Regions from separate parts of the Streptomyces sp. NPDC007896 genome, predicted to be linked through region 4. Evidence: riboswitches for the same ligand, from Rfam matches in the RefSeq annotation. Region 4 holds a riboswitch; each other region holds the start of a gene.
What was found. Region 4 has a riboswitch for cyclic di-AMP ahead of ACFZDJ_RS38335 (NlpC/P60 family protein). Riboswitches for the same ligand answer to the same signal wherever they lie in the genome.
Positions count from the first base shown of each region.

Region 1: another riboswitch for cyclic di-AMP. It lies ahead of ACFZDJ_RS45155 (M23 family metallopeptidase); the one in region 4 lies ahead of ACFZDJ_RS38335 (NlpC/P60 family protein).
Region 2: another riboswitch for cyclic di-AMP. It lies ahead of ACFZDJ_RS40340 (transglycosylase family protein); the one in region 4 lies ahead of ACFZDJ_RS38335 (NlpC/P60 family protein).
Region 3: another riboswitch for cyclic di-AMP. It lies ahead of ACFZDJ_RS46120 (peptidoglycan DD-metalloendopeptidase family protein); the one in region 4 lies ahead of ACFZDJ_RS38335 (NlpC/P60 family protein).

Region 1 covers NZ_JBIBKX010000021.1:21,547-25,449, forward strand. Annotated here, with positions in the region: gene ACFZDJ_RS45150 (aldo/keto reductase) at 1-894, opposite strand, end outside; gene ACFZDJ_RS45155 (M23 family metallopeptidase) at 953-1,990, opposite strand; cyclic di-AMP (ydaO/yuaA leader) riboswitch at 2,002-2,159, opposite strand; gene ACFZDJ_RS45160 (SpoIIE family protein phosphatase) at 2,416-3,633, opposite strand; gene ACFZDJ_RS45165 (hypothetical protein) at 3,696-3,887, opposite strand.
Region 2 covers NZ_JBIBKX010000016.1:103,548-107,450, forward strand. Annotated here, with positions in the region: gene eno (phosphopyruvate hydratase) at 1-267, opposite strand, end outside; gene ACFZDJ_RS40340 (transglycosylase family protein) at 619-1,338, opposite strand; cyclic di-AMP (ydaO/yuaA leader) riboswitch at 1,343-1,506, opposite strand; gene ACFZDJ_RS40345 (transglycosylase family protein) at 1,690-2,712, opposite strand; gene ACFZDJ_RS40350 (cytochrome P450) at 2,884-3,903, opposite strand, start outside.
Region 3 covers NZ_JBIBKX010000022.1:47,466-51,368, forward strand. Annotated here, with positions in the region: gene ACFZDJ_RS46115 (hypothetical protein) at 1-1,159, opposite strand, end outside; gene ACFZDJ_RS46120 (peptidoglycan DD-metalloendopeptidase family protein) at 1,405-2,397, opposite strand; cyclic di-AMP (ydaO/yuaA leader) riboswitch at 2,400-2,558, opposite strand; gene ACFZDJ_RS46125 (alpha-galactosidase) at 2,860-3,903, opposite strand, start outside.
Region 4 covers NZ_JBIBKX010000015.1:10,140-14,042, reverse strand. Annotated here, with positions in the region: gene ACFZDJ_RS38340 (diacylglycerol kinase family protein) at 1-1,305, shown strand, start outside; cyclic di-AMP (ydaO/yuaA leader) riboswitch at 1,421-1,591, shown strand; gene ACFZDJ_RS38335 (NlpC/P60 family protein) at 1,648-3,216, shown strand; gene ACFZDJ_RS38330 (hypothetical protein) at 3,383-3,903, shown strand, end outside.

The sequences.
Region 1 (3,903 bases), on a different contig from region 4:
GTCCGCGACCGCCAGCAGCGCCGGCAGCTGCTCGACCGTCCGGGCGGAGGCGATGGGCGCCGCGACCGTCGGCCGGGCGGCGAGCCAGGCGAGGGCGACCGTGGCGACCTCGGCGTCATGGGCCCCGGCGACCTCGTCGAGGGCGGCCAGGACGCGGATGCCGCGCTCGGTGCCGAGATGCTTGCCGGCGCCCTCGGCCCGCGCCGAGTCGACCGTCGTACCCGGGCGGTACTTGCCGGTGAGGAAGCCGGAGGCGAGCGCGAAGTAGGGGACGGCGGCCAGGCCGGTCCGGGAGGCGACCTCCTGGAGCGGGCCCTCGTAGGTGTCGCGCGAGACGAGGTTGTAGTGCGGCTGGAGGGCGACGTAACGCGCGAGGCCCTCGCGGTCGGAGAACTCCACGGACTCCGCGAGCCGCTCGGCGGAGATGTTGGAGGCGGCGATCTCCCGGACCTTGCCGGCCCGGACCAGTTCGTCCAGCGCGCCGATGATCTCCTCGACCGGCACCGAGGTGTCGTCGAAGTGGGTGTAGTAGAGGTCGATGTAGTCCGTGCCGAGGCGGCGCAGCGAGGCGTCGGCGGCGGCCCTGATGTTCGTCGCGGACAGGCCCTTGTACTCGGGGTGGGTGCTGACCTTGGTGGCGAGGACCACGTCGGAGCGGTTGCCGCGCGCGGCGAACCACTTGCCGATGATCGTCTCCGACTCACCGCCTGTGTGGCCGGCGATCCACGCGGAGTAGCCGTCGGCGGTGTCGACGAAGTTGCCGCCCCCGGCCGTGTACGCGTCGAGCACGGCGAAGGACTGCGCCTCGTCGGCTGTCCAGCCGAAGACGTTGCCGCCGAGGGAGAGCGGGAAGACCTCGAGGTCGGAGGAGCCGAGTTTGCGGAGAGAAGTCATGCTTTATTTCAACAGCCGTACCGGACTGCCGTATTCCGCACACGGCCCCCGGGAACGATCAGGGGTTGAGGCCCTTGCTCTGCAGCCACGCCATCGGGTCGATCGCGCTGCCGCCGCCCGGGTGAACCTCCAGGTGCAGATGCGGCCCGGTCACGTTGCCGGTCGCGCCCACACGCCCGATGACGTCGCCGGTGGCCACCTTCTGCCCGACGCTGACGCTGATGGACGACTGGTGGCAGAACCACAGCTCCGTGCCGTCGTCGAGGGTGAGGATGGTGCGGTAGCCGTACGAGCCGGCCCAGCCCGCCTCCGTGATCGTGCCGCTGTGGATGGCCTTGATCAGCGTGCCGGTGGGGGCCGCGAAGTCGAGGCCGGTGTGGTACCCGGAGGACCACATGGAACCGGCGTCGCCGAAGCGGGAGGTCAGGGTGTACGAGGAGGTGGGCAGCGAGTAGCTCTTGGCGAGCTCGGCGAGGCGCGCGGCCTCGGCCTTCTGCTTGGCGTCCTCGTCCGCCTTCTTCTTCGCGGCGGCGACCTTGGCCTCGGCGTCGTCCTTCTGCTTGGCGGCCAGGGCGACCGCCTTCTTCGCCGCGGCGGACTCGGCGGCGGCCTGGGCCGCCTTGTCGACCTGGTCCTGCTGCGACTCGGCCTGCAGGATGATGCGGGCGCGCAGTGCCTCGCCCGCGTCCTTGTTGCCCTGCGCGGCGTCGGCGCTGGTCACGCCGGCGCTGGTGAGCGGGGTGGCGGAGCCCTTCGGCGTGCTGGAACCGCCGTCGGATATCAGCGCCTTGGCGGACTGGGTGACCGAGGAGAGGTCGGGCAGCGAGATGGACACCGGCGGCTTGCCGGGCGCCGCGGTGGCCATGCCGCCCGCACCGACGGCGGCGATGACGCCGACGCCCAGGACCGTGGAGCTGCGGGCGAGTCCCCCGCCGCGCTGCTTGGAGACGCGGTGCCGGCCGCGGAGGGGGCGGATGGAATCCTCGGTGGGGTTCCACTCCTCCCAGGGGCCCTCGTCCTTGCCGTAGGCGTAGCCAAAAGTCTGGGTGTCGTTCGGCGGGAACGAAGTGGGCTGGGCGGGCCGGTTGGACGCCACGTGGGCGTGCTCCTTTCCTTCCTTCTCGCCTACCGGGTTAGCTGACGGGTTCGGAGCAGGAAGGTCTCCTACGCGCGTCAACCCACGGTGTCTCCACCGCGAAAGACGCTCGATTCACCCCAAGTTGGTGGTTCCCCGGTTCCCTTGCGGGATTCGGCGCGTGCGCACGGAGCCGACTCTTGTGACGGCTGGGACGACCGCGCTGCGTTATCGAACGTTAATAGACACGGGTACCGGATTCCAAGCTGTTCGTACTGATCATTAACCACTTTTGGCCAGGACTTACCGGCCATGAGCGGCGGAAATCGGGCGAGTTGACCGCACCCTCCTACCCGGCAGTTATTTGACGGTGCGTCAGTTGTTATGCGGAGGGACATCGACCGATCACCCCTCGTGACAACGATCAAGAACGCCCCTTCCCGTGACTACGGCCGCCGTACGGCGAGCAGTGCCATGTCGTCCGTCAGTGCGCCGCCCGTGTGCCGCCGGACCTCCTCCGAGAGCGTGGCCAGCAGGACGTCGGGGCCGGGGAAGGTCCGTCCGGCCAGACGCGCGGCCGGATCGTAGAAGCGCCCCTGCGCGTCGCGGGCCTCGGACAGTCCGTCCGTGTGGAAGAGGAGCGTGGCCCCGTGCGGGAAGCGCGCCTCCTGCGCACGGTCCGGCCAGCTGCCCAACTCGCCCATGCCGAGCGGCAGTGCGGGGTTCGCGGCGGCGAGCGTGACCAGCGTTCCGTCCGCGTGCAGGAGCAGCGGCGGCGGGTGGCCACGGTTGACGATCCGTACGAGGCCGCCCTCGTGCGTGATCTCCGCGAGGACGGCGGTGGTGAACCCCTCGAAGGCGTCGAGGCCCTTGCGCCGGGTGCCCTCGCGGACCAGCGCCCGCTCCAGCCGCTGCGCGACCGCCTCCGGCGTGGCCTCCTGCTCGGCCGCCTCCCGGAACGCCCCGATGAGCACCGCGACGGCGGCCACCGCTTCCATGCCCTTCCCGCGTACGTCGCCCACCGCCAGCCGTACACCGTGCGGGGAGTCCTGCACCGCGTACAGGTCGCCGCCGATGAACGCGCCCGCCTGCGCGGCCTCGTAGCGCGCCGCGACGTCGAGGCCGCCGATCCGCCGGTCGGGTTCCGGCAGGACGGCACGCTGGGCCGCCTCGGCGATCTGGTGGGCCGAGGCCAGTCGTTCGTCGGTGCGACGGACGAGGATGTTGATGAGCACGGCCAGCACGCCGACGGTCGCCACGGTGGCGACCTGCGTGAGCGCGTCCACCTTGAAGACGATGCCGAGCCGGATGTGGATCGTGAGCACCGCGACGAGCGCCGCGATGCCGGTGAGCACGGTGCCGCGCAGCGAGAAGAGCGGGGCGGCCACGAGCGGCGCGGCCGTGAAGAGGGGGCCCGCGGTGAAGGCCATCGGGGTGAAGTAGTCGTAGAACGCGCCGACCAGGATGAGCAGCGCGGGCAGCACCCGGGCGAGGTTTCGCGCGCAGGAGATCCGGCTCCGGTCCGCCTCGGCCGGGCGGGGCACCGGCTCGTCCCCCAGCCCCGGATCGGGCACGGGGACCCCGGGCGATCGCCCACCGGACCGGTCGTTCGGCTCGTCGTTCGGCTCCTCGGCCCGCTGCGCGCCTCCTCGCTGCTGCCCCACCCGTCCAGGCTTCCCGGCGCGGGGGCGGGGGGCGAGTGGTGAGGGGCCGACCGGGGGATGCGTCAGTCCGAGCCCGACCACCGGACGCCGCCGGCTCCGCCGCGCCCGTGGTGGTGCCCGGCCGGGGCGACGACGGTCCCGCCGTCCGGCACGAAGTCATGACCGCCGTGGCAGACCCCGAGGAACAGCGCGCACGCGGCGAGCAGCAGCGCGAGCGCCGGCGCGCGCCGGACCAGCCACCGAGGACAACTCATAGTGAGCGGAAGACTA
Region 2 (3,903 bases), on a different contig from region 4:
CTGCTCGGTGGCGTCGTAACCGACGAGCTCCGGGCCGATCTGCTCGATGACGGCGAGGACGGCCTTCTCGACACCCTTGCCGCCGTAACGGTTGGGGTCACCGTCACGCAGCTCGATGGCCTCGAAGGCGCCGGTGGAAGCGCCGGACGGAACGGCGGCACGACCCGTGCTGCCGTCGTCGAGGCCGACCTCGACCTCGACCGTGGGGTTGCCTCGGGAGTCCAGGATTTCCCGGGCTACGACGACGTCGATGGACGGCACGAGCATCTCCTTCTGGGATGTGACGCGGGTACGCGGAGCCTGTGATGGCTTCGCGACATGAGCCTAACCGCCTCGGGGGGATCGGCCAGCCGGTCGCCCACCCCTTGGGCAGAACTGAACGTACACATTGTTCCAGAACGGAACAAAAACGGGTACCGAAATCCGGGTACAAAACGCTCGGCACGAAACGCCGGGCACGAAACGCCGGATACGAAAAACCCCGCTCCGGCGCGTACGGGGGAACACGCACCGGAGCGGGGGGCCCGTGGGGACGGGGGTGACCCTCATCGGGGTCTCCAGCGTGGAGACCCCTTTTATGAGGGACCTGTCATTCAGCTGAGGCGAAGCTGCCGATCATCAGCCGAGGTGAAGCCGCTGACCCGGGTAGATGAAGTCGGCGTCGTCGACGATGTCCTTGTTCAGCTTGAACAGCTGCTGCCAGCCGCCCTTGACCTTCTTCTTCTCGGCGATCGAGCTGAGGCTGTCACCCTTGACGACCTTGTACTCGCCGTCACCCTTCTTGACCTTCTTGCCGGTCGGGGTGGAGACGGTCTTCTCGGCGGCCGGGCGGGACGCCGAACGGGAGGCCGCGGTGTCCGTCGAGCGGGTGGCGGCGCTGGTGCTCGGCGAGCTGTTCGACGAGGAGCTGTTCGAGGAAGACGAGGTCGACGGGGCGCTCGCACCGCCGGTGTACGCGGCGCCCGACAGGCCCGTGCCACAGGTCGGCCAGGCGCCCTTGCCCTGGGCGGCGAGGACCTTCTCGCCGATGGTGATCTGCTGCGACCTGGAGGCCTGGTTGGCGGTCGCGGCGTACGCGGTGCCGCCGTACGCGGCCCAGGTGGAGGCCGAGAACTGCAGACCGCCGTAGTAGCCGTTGCCGGTGTTGATGGACCAGTTACCGCCGGACTCGCACTGGGCGACGGCGTCCCACTCGGAGGCGGTGGCCGCGGAGGCGCTGCCGGCCGCCATCAGCGGAGCGGCGATGGCGACACCGGTGACACCGGCGAGCGTGGCGACACGGGTCGTCCGGTTGAAAACGGTCGGACGGCGGTGCTTGCCCTTGCTGGAAAACAGCATGGAGAGATCCCCTCACCGACGCCTGCGAGGTGAGCTGTCGGGTTCGGGCGGGTGAGTGCCCGGCCGTGCGCTCTGAGCGCTCGGCTTCACCCCAAGCCACTCCCGGTCAACTACCGGGTGCGGCACTTACCTTGGGTCCCCCGCTCCTGCCTACGGCGCTGACGCGTCGACTGTTCCCGTACGGCCGTTGGCAGGATTCGGCGTTGGCGACCGTCGGGGCCCGCTGTGGCGAGCGGTCATGACCGTAAGCAGTCGATCGGCTGAATTCCAAAGACGATCAGGGCCTTTGAGATCCATCTCTCACTCGCGCCAAACCGGACATTACACAGCGAACCATGACGCGAACTGCCCCTACTTTTCGCCCGATTCAGCACCAACTGCAAGGCTCTGACCGGGGAGGATGAGGTTCGGGTCGACGCCGACCGTCTTCTTGTTCGCGTCGTACAGCTCGGCCCATCCGCCTTCGAGGTCGAGGGCGTCCGCGATGGTCCAGAGATTGTCTCCGGCGCGCACGACGTAGGAGCCGTCGACGACATCACGGGAAGCGCCGACGCCGCGCGAGGCGTGCCGCCCTGAGGGGTCGTCGGTACGGCCGTCCACGGCGCTGTCGGTGGTGTTCTCGTTCGCGTTGTCGCCGCGGTGGCGCCCGGCGCCGGCCGTCGCGTTCTCGGACGTACCGGAAGAGCCGTCGCTCTGGCGGGAGTTGCCGGAGTTGTCGCCCTTGGTCGATTCCGTGTCGGAGTTGTCCGCTCCCTGATCGCCGCCGGTGTCGGCCTTCGTCGTGTTCTTGGTCGCGTTCCCGGTCGCCTTCGAGGACGAACCAGACGAAGACAAGTCAGACAAAGACGAATCGGACGTCGAGCCGGACGAGGCGGACGGAGTCGAAGTCGCGGACGAACTGGATGAACTGGATGAACTGGATGAACTGGACGAACCAGATGAATTCGATCCGTTGGGCGAATCGTTCGCCACGCCCGTGTCGACCAGGATGTCGCCCGAGTTCTTGCTCAGCCCGGAGAGCGGTCCACAGGTCGGCCAGGGGGTGAGGCCCTGGTCGTCGAGGAGCTTCTCGGCGATGGCTATCTGCTGCGAGCGGCTGGCCTCGTCGGCGCTCGACGCGTAGGTGAGACCGCCGTACTTCTCCCAGTCCGCCTGGCTGATCTGGAGTCCGCCGTAGTACCCGTTGCCGCTGGCGGCACTCCACTGGCCGGCGCTCTCGCACTCGGCGACCCGGTCCCACGTGGTGCCGTCGGCCGCGCTCGCACTGGTGGCACCGAGCAACGGGATCGCGATGGCGGATCCGGTCACTCCTGCCGCGACGATGAGGGCCGGGGCCTGACGGGGGCGACGATGGCGGCCGTTCCCGGAGAGCATGCGGAAGCCTTTCGCGTGACAGCAGGTGACTACGCGACGTGTGAGTCGCGTTGACGAGTGAACGTATCCGCACCCGAACGCTTGTCACAAGTCGATGCAGCGTAGATCACGTGAAGATCACAGAGTTGAGAGTGCGTCAGGTTTCCGCGCCCGCGGGTGTATGGTCGCCCGCTATCGCGAGACCGGTACCGGAGGCGTGAACTCCACTGGAAGCGTGCGCAATCCGCGCATAATGAGCCCGCCACGCCAGCGCAAATCGGTCGAATCTCCCGCGAGTTGAAGGTCGGGGAGACGGGTGAGGAGAGTGGCGAGCGCGGTCTGGCCCTCCAGCCGGGCGAGCGGGGCGCCGAGGCAGTAGTGGATGCCGTGGCCGTAGCCGAGGTGTTGGTTGTCACGGCGGGAGAGGTCGAGCGTGTCCGGCCGTTCGAACCGCGCGGGGTCACGGTCCGCAGCCGCGAGGACCACGAGGACGGGGTCGCCCGGTGCGATGTCCTGACCGCCGATGCGGACGGCCGCGGTGGCGAACCGCCACGTGGCCAGTTCCACGGGCCCGTCATAACGCAGGAGTTCCTCGACGCCGGTCTCGAGGAGTTCGCGTTCATGGGCGGCGAGGGACTTCTGGAGGCGCGCGCGCTGCTCGGGGTGGGTGAGTAGGGCATACGTGCCGTTGCCGATGAGATTGACGGTCGTCTCGAACCCGGCGAAGAGCAGGATGAAGGCCATGGCGGCGGCCTCGTTCTCCGTGAGGTGCTCGCCGTGGTCGGACGCGCGGATCAGGCCGGAGATGAGGTCCTCACCGGGCGCGGGCGTATCCGGAAGGCCTCCCCGCTTCTTGTGAATGAGCTCGAGCAGATACCCGCGCATCTTCTTGACCGACCGCGCGACCCCGCCCCGCGGCCCGCCACCGTGCCGGATCATCATCCCCGCCCAGTCACGGAAGTCGTCCTGGTCCTCGCGGGGTACGCCCAGCAGGTCGCAAATGGCGTAGATGGGAAGCGGGAACGCGAACTCGTGGATCAGGTCGGCGGAACCCTTCTGCGCGAACTGGTCGATCAGTTGATCGGTGAGCTCCTGCACACGCGGCGCGAACTCGGCCACCCGTCGCGGCGTGAACGCCTTCGAGACCAGCCGCCGCAGCCGGGTGTGGTCCGGCGGGTCGATGTTCAGCAGATGTGTCATCAACTCGGCCTT
Region 3 (3,903 bases), on a different contig from region 4:
TGGTCGTGGAGATCTTTCCGTCCCGGACGTTGAAGACGCCCGCGCCGGGGCGGGTGACGTCGGCGGTGGAGGTCCAGTACTCGTAGCCGGGGTGGCCGGGGTCGATGTCGGCGGCGCTGCCCCTGCCGACGTCGAGGTCGGCGATGTCGAAACGGTCGCCGTGTCCGGCACCGTCGACGACATAGCGCAGCGTGCCGTCGCCGCCCTCCACGTAGTTGCCGTCGGCGATCTCGTCCTTGCCGTCCTGGTCGACGTCGACGGTCCGGATCTGGTGGAAGCTGGTGGCGCCGCTGCCGGCCGGGACGACGTACTTCCAACGCCGTCTCAGATCCGTGCCGTTGAAGTCCCAGGTCTGGAAGAGGATCCGGAAGGCTCCGCGCTTGGCACCGACCCGGGTGACCAACTTCGTGACGAGGCTGGGGTGTACGCCGTCCAGGTACGCGATGCCGAAGTGCCCGCCGGAGGGGCCGCCGGCGACCAGGTCGTCGGGCACGGGCTGCCGGGTGCACTCGAGGCCCGTCTCCCCGTCGATCACCGAAATGAACTGGTTGGCGGGCGAGTCGGCGGTCACCTTCGCTCCGTCCGCGAAGGTGGTCCCGTCGGCCGTGTGCACCAGCACCTCGGCCCTGCCGTCGCCGTCGAGGTCGTACACGGTGACGTTGTCGTCGTTGCGGTAGCCGCCGATCGCCGTCGAGCCGCTGATCGCGGCGGGCGCGTCGACGGCGGCCAGCGGAATCTCGGCGTAGCCCTTCGCGAAGTCGAGCGCCGCCGAACTCGGCTTTCGCTCATGGCCGTTGACGACGGCACGCACGGCGTACGTGCCGGTGCCCCGGCTGTCGTCCTGGTATGTGGTCGAGCGGATGACCGGCGCCCGGTTGAGCCGTCGTCCGCCCTTGTACACGTTGAACGCGATCGCGTCCCCGGTGGGGGTACCCCCTGTTCGAGCGGAGCCGAGAACTTGGGGGAGCGCGTACTCCGTGCCGAGTAACCGCCAGCTCAGGAAGGTGCCCTTGCCGGAGGGGACGGCGACCAGGCCGCGGTCCAGTCTCTCCACGATCCGGCGCGGCGGCGGATGCTGTTCGGTGGCGTGCGAGGGCGCGTCGACCGGTCCGGCCAGCAGCGCGGCGGCGGCGGTGACGCCGAGTCTTCGAGGTCTCACGATGGCGGGCTCCTTGCGGTGGCGACGACGGCCGCGATGCCGTCGCCGAAGACACAGAAAGCGCTTACGGAGATCACTGTGGAGTCACCCTCGCACCGTGTCGACACCTCGTGCGCCGGTGCCACAAGACCGCAATGTGCCGATCATGAAATGACCACGCCGGGACGCGCGGAGAAACGCCGAGGGCCGGACCTCCGCGATCGCGGAGGTCCGGCCCTCGAAGGTCGTGAAAGACGCGGCGGACGTCAGCCGACGGCGACACCGTGCGAGCGCAGGTACGCGACCGGGTCCACGTCCGAGCCGTAGTTCGGGGTGGTGCGGATCTCGAAGTGCAGATGCGGACCGGTGACGTTGCCGGTCGCGCCGGAGAGGCCGATCTGCTGGCCCTCGGTCACGGTCTGGCCCGCCGAGACCGACAGGGCGGACATGTGGGCGTACTGCGAGTACCGGCCGTCGGCGTGCTGGATGACGACCTGGTTGCCGTACGCGCCGCCCCAGCCGGCCGAGACGACGGTGCCGGCGGCGACGGCCTTGATGGTGGTGCCGGTCGGGACCACGAAGTCCACGCCGGTGTGGTAGCCGCTGGACCACATGCTGCCGGCGACCTTGTAGCCGGTGCCGATGGTGGCGCCCTCGACCGGCAGGGTGTAACCGGTGTTGCCGGCGGTGCCGGTGGCCTGGGTGGCCGCGGCCTGGGTCTTGGGCGCGTCCGCCGCGCTGGACGACTCGGTGGCCGGCTGCGCCGACGACCGCGTGGCCGTCTTGGCGGACGACTGCGTGGACGACTTGGCCGATGGCTTGGTCGACGGCTTGGTGTTGTCGGTCGACGCGGCCTTCTCGCCGATCGCGAGCTTCAGGCCGGGGTGGATCAGCGAGGGGTCGCCGCCGATGGCCTGGCGGTTGTCGGAGTAGAGCTTCTGCCAGCCGCCGCTGAGGTGCTGCCGCTCGGCGATCTTGGCGAGCCAGTCGCCTGCCTTCACCGAATAGGTCTTCGTCGCGGCCGTGGAGGCCGTAGCGGTCTTTTCCGAAACCGTCGCGGACTTTTTGGAAACCGTCGCGCCGGAAATCGTCGCGGTCTTTTCCGGAGTGGACGAAACCGCGACTGTCGGCGTCACGGCATGGGCACCGGCGGCCCCCATCAGCGGCAGCGCGAGCGCGGCGCCACCGGTTCCGGCCACGGCGATCGAGCGGGAGAAACGCTGGGACTTGGGGCGGCGGTGCTTACCCTTCGCGGGCATGAAGAATTCCTCTCCGGCGCCTGCGAGGTGAGCTGTCGGGTGCGGGCTGGAGATGCCCGGCCACGCGGCTGCGCGGCTTTACCCCTAGCCGTTCCGGAGACCGGAACAGGCGTGGTACCTGTGGGTCCCCCGCTCCTGCCGGTTACCGGTGGGTGTGCGGATACCGGGCGGCGGCAGGATTGGGCGTCCGTCCGGATTGAGGGCGAACGTAAGCGAGATGGGGGCGCATCGCCAACCATGTGGCTTTTCTGTGCGCGTGCCCCCCTTGATCCATGCCGGAATTCCGGTCACCCTCCGTGGACAATGATCTCCCCCGTCCCGCAAACCGCCAGGAAATTCGGGCCGATTGAGAAAGCGGGACCGCAACGCATCGTCACGAATATGACGCTGCTCACGCACATCGCACCACGGTCCTTTATTCCAGGGCCAGTTGGAATGAAGGCATCAATACGGACAGAACACTCACATGCGACGCAGCCGGATAACTGCCGCATCGAAGTCCCCACGCAGCTCCGTCCGCAACCCGTGATGCAACAGCACCGCACCCCGGTGCACTTCGCCCGTTTCACAGCATTCGTACGCGGCGCTCGGATCCAGCCCGCGCAGCCGGAGCGGGGCGACCGGCTCGCCGTGGTGCTGGGCCTGGAGCAGGGCGAGGACGACGGTCTCGTCGCCGTGCACGTACTGCACCGCGCTCAGGCCGCCGCCTGGAGGCCGCAGCCGGTAGAGGTCGCCGCGCTGCACGACCGGCCGGATCTCCTTGTAGCGCTCCACCCACTCCCGCGCCTCGGCGAGCTCCACCTCGCTCCAGTCGGCCAGGTCACCGCCGACCCCGAGGACCCCGGCCATGGCGCTCACGAACCGGAACCGCAGCGAGCTGATCCGTCCGTTGAGCTGCGCGTTCGGACTGTCCGTGACCCAGGCGGCCATGATCCGGGCCGGGTGGATCTGGCTGAAGCCGTGCTGGATGGCGAGCCGGTCGAGCGGGTCGGTGTTGTCGGAGGTCCACACCTGGTCCGTGCGCGCCATGACGCCGAGGTCGATCCGGCCGCCACCGCCCGAACAGGACTCGAAGGCGACCCCGGGGTGCTCGGCGCGCAGCCGGTCCAGGAGTCCGTACAGGGCCTCCACGTGCTCGACCCACAGCTTCTGCGGGTACGGCTCACCGGGCCAACCGGCGTCCGTGAAGCAGCGGTTGAAGTCCCACTTCACATAGTCGATCGGGGCACTCGAGAGCAGACTGTCGAGCTGCTCCCACAGGTACTCCTGGACGTCGGGGCGGGCGAGGTTGAGTACGAGCTGGTTGCGGAACTCCGTCCTGGTCCGCCCCGGCTGGAACTGCACCCAGTCGGGGTGCGCGCGGTACAGCTCGCTGTCAGGATTGACCATCTCCGGCTCGACCCAGATCCCGAACTGCATGCCGAGCGCGTGCACGTCGTCGGCGAGCGGCTTCAGTCCCTGCGGGAAGCGGTCCGGGTTGGGGGTCCAGTCGCCGAGCCCTGCGCG
Region 4 (3,903 bases):
GCGCTGGTCGCGGCGGCGCTGGCGGTTCTCCTGCCGCTCGGTTACGGAGGCGTGGACGGCTTACTGCTGCTCCTGGCCGCGCTCCTCGGCGTGGCCGTCACGGCGGCGGCGCTGTGGTGGGCGCTGACCCGGCGCGGCCCGCTCCGCTGGGTGGCGGCCGTACTGGCGGCCGTCGCGCCCGGCGCCGTGCTCACCCTGTTCGCCGTGGCCGGCCTGCTCTGGGCCGTCCCCGTGTCCCTGGCGCTGTGGACCGTGGCCGTCTGGAGCGGCCGGTACGCCCTGCGGAGCGACCGGACGCGCCCCTCGCGCCCGAAGGAACGCAGGGCACCGCCGCCGCGGCGCCCCTTCCTCCTCATGAACCCGCACTCCGGCGGCGGCAAGGTGGCGAAGTTCGGGCTGCGGGAGAAGGCGGAGCGGCTCGGCGCGCAGGTCGTGCTCCTCGACCCGGAGAAGCACCAGGACGTCACCGCGCTGGCCCGGGCCGCCGTCGCGGACGGCGCGGATCTGCTGGGCGTCGCCGGCGGTGACGGTACCCAGGCGCTGGTCGCGGCCGTCGCCGCCGAACACGGTCTGCCGTTCCTGGTGGTCTGCGCCGGCACCCGCAATCACTTCGCCATGGACCTCGGCCTCGACCGCGACGACCCGGCGACCTGCCTGGACGCCCTCACCGACGGCGTCGAACTCCGCGTGGACCTCGGCTTCGCCGGCGGTCACCCGTTCGTCAACAACGCCTCCTTCGGCGCGTACGCGGCGGTCGTCCAGAGCCCCGCGTACCGCGACGACAAGATCGGCACCATCCTGGACCTCCTGCCCGACCTGCTCACCCGCCAGCGCGGGCCGCGGCTGACCGCCCGCGCCGCGGACACCACACTCGACGCCCCGCAGGCCGTGCTGGTGAGCAACAACCCCTACCGCACCAACGATCCGGCCGGTCTCGGCCGCCGCGAACGCCTCGACTCCGGGCTGCTCGGCGTCCTCGGCATCACGGTGGACAGCGCGGCCGAGGCCGCCGCCCTCGTACTGGACCCCGCGCCGAACGGACTCGCGGTCCTGACCACCCGTGAGGTGGTCATCGACGCCGACCGCGCGGAGATCGAGGCCGGCATCGACGGCGAGGCCCTGGTCCTGCCCGCCCCGGTCCACTGCCACGTCGAACCCGGCGCTCTGCGCGTCCGCGTCCCCAGGGAACGGCCCGGTGTACCCGAGGCCCAACCCCCCTTGGACTGGCGCCGGTTGCGGACGCTCGCGGCGACCATGGGGCGCGCGGCGGTCGTACGACATCCTGGTCGCAGCCGGGACACGTAGACGAAGGTCACAATTACATATCGGACAGTTCGCGCTCCAATCTTCACACCAGGCACACAAATTGGCTAAGTTGGCGGCAGGCCGCACGACTCCCTCCGGCGAACCTCGCCGGGTCGCGCGACCTCCGCCGAATCCGATGCCCCCGCGGCAACCGGAACCAGGACCCAACCGACCTTGGGGTGAATCGGCCCAACTGCCCACTCGGGCAAGGGCCGTAGGGCATGCCTTCCGGAATCTTCCGCCCGAACCCGACGGCCGACCCGGTAGGCGGAGTACGGAAGGAGTACGGCTCCCATGGCGCCGGAACGAACCCCGCGCCCTGGAGGCGGCAGCCTCCCTGGCATGCCCGACTCCGCACGCGCGACGGCCGCCCTCAGTGGCGCGGACGGTCCGAGCCGCGAGGAGGTGCAGCAGCGGGTCAGCTCCCTCTACGACCAGGCCGAGAACGCCGTCGGGTTCGTCAACGGGACCCGCGCGATGACCACAGGGAGCCGAGGCCGCGTCAACCCGGCGCCGGAAACCGCGCGCAGGCGCCGCGACCCCGCCCTCGACGACATCACCAAGACCTGGTTCGACGCGGCGCGCACGCAACTGGGTCCGTCCGCACCGGCCAGGCTGCCGGCCGACCGGATGCCGAACCGCCCGGCCGAGGCGCGGCCCACGGGCCCGGCGAAGCGGCCGGAGGACGGGCTCAGCGACCGTGGGCGGGAGTTGACCGCCCGCCCCGTTCTGGAATTGACCGCAGGCCCCTCCGCCGAGGCGGCCGCCTGGCCCGTGGCCGAGTTGACGGCCAGGGCCGTCGCCGCGCTGCCGGCCGCGCCGGAGCCCGCGCCACAACCAGCGCAGGAGGCCGCCACGGCCCTGCTGCCCGCGCTGCCCGCCGGGCCGGGGCAGTCCTCGTTGAAGACGTCCAAGGAGAAGATCCAGCGGAAACTGGCGCTGGCCCGTGAGCTGGTGTCCAAGCACGCCGCACCGTGGAACCCCGGGCCCGCGGCGATCGAGTCACGTCCGGCCGAGGGTGTCTGGCCCACCCCGGAGGATCAGGCTCGTAACCAGGCGGCGGAGTGGCAGCGACAGCAGCCGACCCCGCTCGGCCCGGACATGTCCCTCGGTACCGGGATGCCACTCGGCGCGAACATGCCCATGGGTACGGGAATGCCGCTCGGCACGGACACGTCCATGGCTATGGGAATGCCACTCGGCACGGACACGCCCCTCGGCGCGGGCATGCCCCTGGCCGCGGGGATGCTTCCCGGCGCGGACATGTCCCTCGGCAGAGGCGTGCCGCTGGCTACGGACATGTCCATGGGTACGGGAATGCCCCTCGGCACCGACACGTCCATGGGTACGGGAATGCCCCTCGGCACCGACACGTCCATGGGTACGGGAATGCCCCTCGGCACCGACACGTCCATGGGTCTGGGGATGCCACTCGGCGCGGACATGCCCTTCGGTGCGGGGATGCCCCTGGCCGCGGGTGTGCCCGTAGGCACCGGCGCGGTCAACACGGTCAGCCCCGTCGGCGCGGTCGGCGCCGCGGAGTCGGCGTACGGCGGGAAGGCCGCCAAGGCCCTTGCCTTCGCCCGCACGCAGATCGGCAAGCCGTGTGTCTGGGGCGCGACCGGACCGGACTCGTACGACTCCGCCAGCCTCGTCCAGGCCGCCTGGAGGGCCGCCGGGGTCGCACTCCCGCGCACCGTGCACGGGCAGGCGACCGCCGGTGCGGCGATTCCCCTGACCGACATCCAGTTCGGCGACCTGATCTTCTTCCACGACAACGTCAGCCACGTCGGCTTCTACACCGGCAACGGCATGATGATCCACGCCCCCAGCCCGGGTGCCTCGATACGCGAAGAGTCCATCTTCTTCGCCGGACAGAAGGCGATCCACAGCGCGCTGCGCCCGGCGTGACGGACTGCGCCACATCGATCAAGACCCCAAAGCGCATATAAGGCACTGGAACGGCCGAAGTTTCGCAATAGGGGATGTACGTGATCCGTGCGGACCTCGCCGCCCGGGTCGCCACCTGCGCTGACCATACTGGGTGCGCACGCCGCCTCCCACCGCAAAGTGACTCATGCCCAAGCCTTCCACCGCCCGCGCCACCGCTCCGGAAACCGTCTGGCTGGCCGGCGGGCGCCATGTCGGGCCCGCCCCGCAGGAGATCCTCAGGGAGAACCTGCGAAGGCTGAAGGCCGACGAGACGATCCACGACTTCCTGGAGGCAGAGAACTCCTCGGACTCCGAGGGGCATGTCTTCGAGGCACGCTGGCAGGTCGACAACACCGTCACGGTTCGCGCACGGCTCACGACGGACGGGCGCGATCACGCCGCCGAGGGAAGCCGCTGGACGCTGGTGGCCGAGGCGGAACGGCCCTGGGACCTCGCGTGGCCCTCTCCCGCGACCATGTTCTGGCCCGAGGGACACGAGATCCCCTGGGACCACGACATCGTGGCCGGGCTCCGCCTGCGGGACATCAACCCGCTGCCGCAGGACGACAAGGCACTGCGCCGCCTGCTCAAGGAGGCCGCGCAGCACAGTTGGAGCATCAACGTCGTCATCCACGAGGCGATGACCACCGACGAACGCGGTCGCCT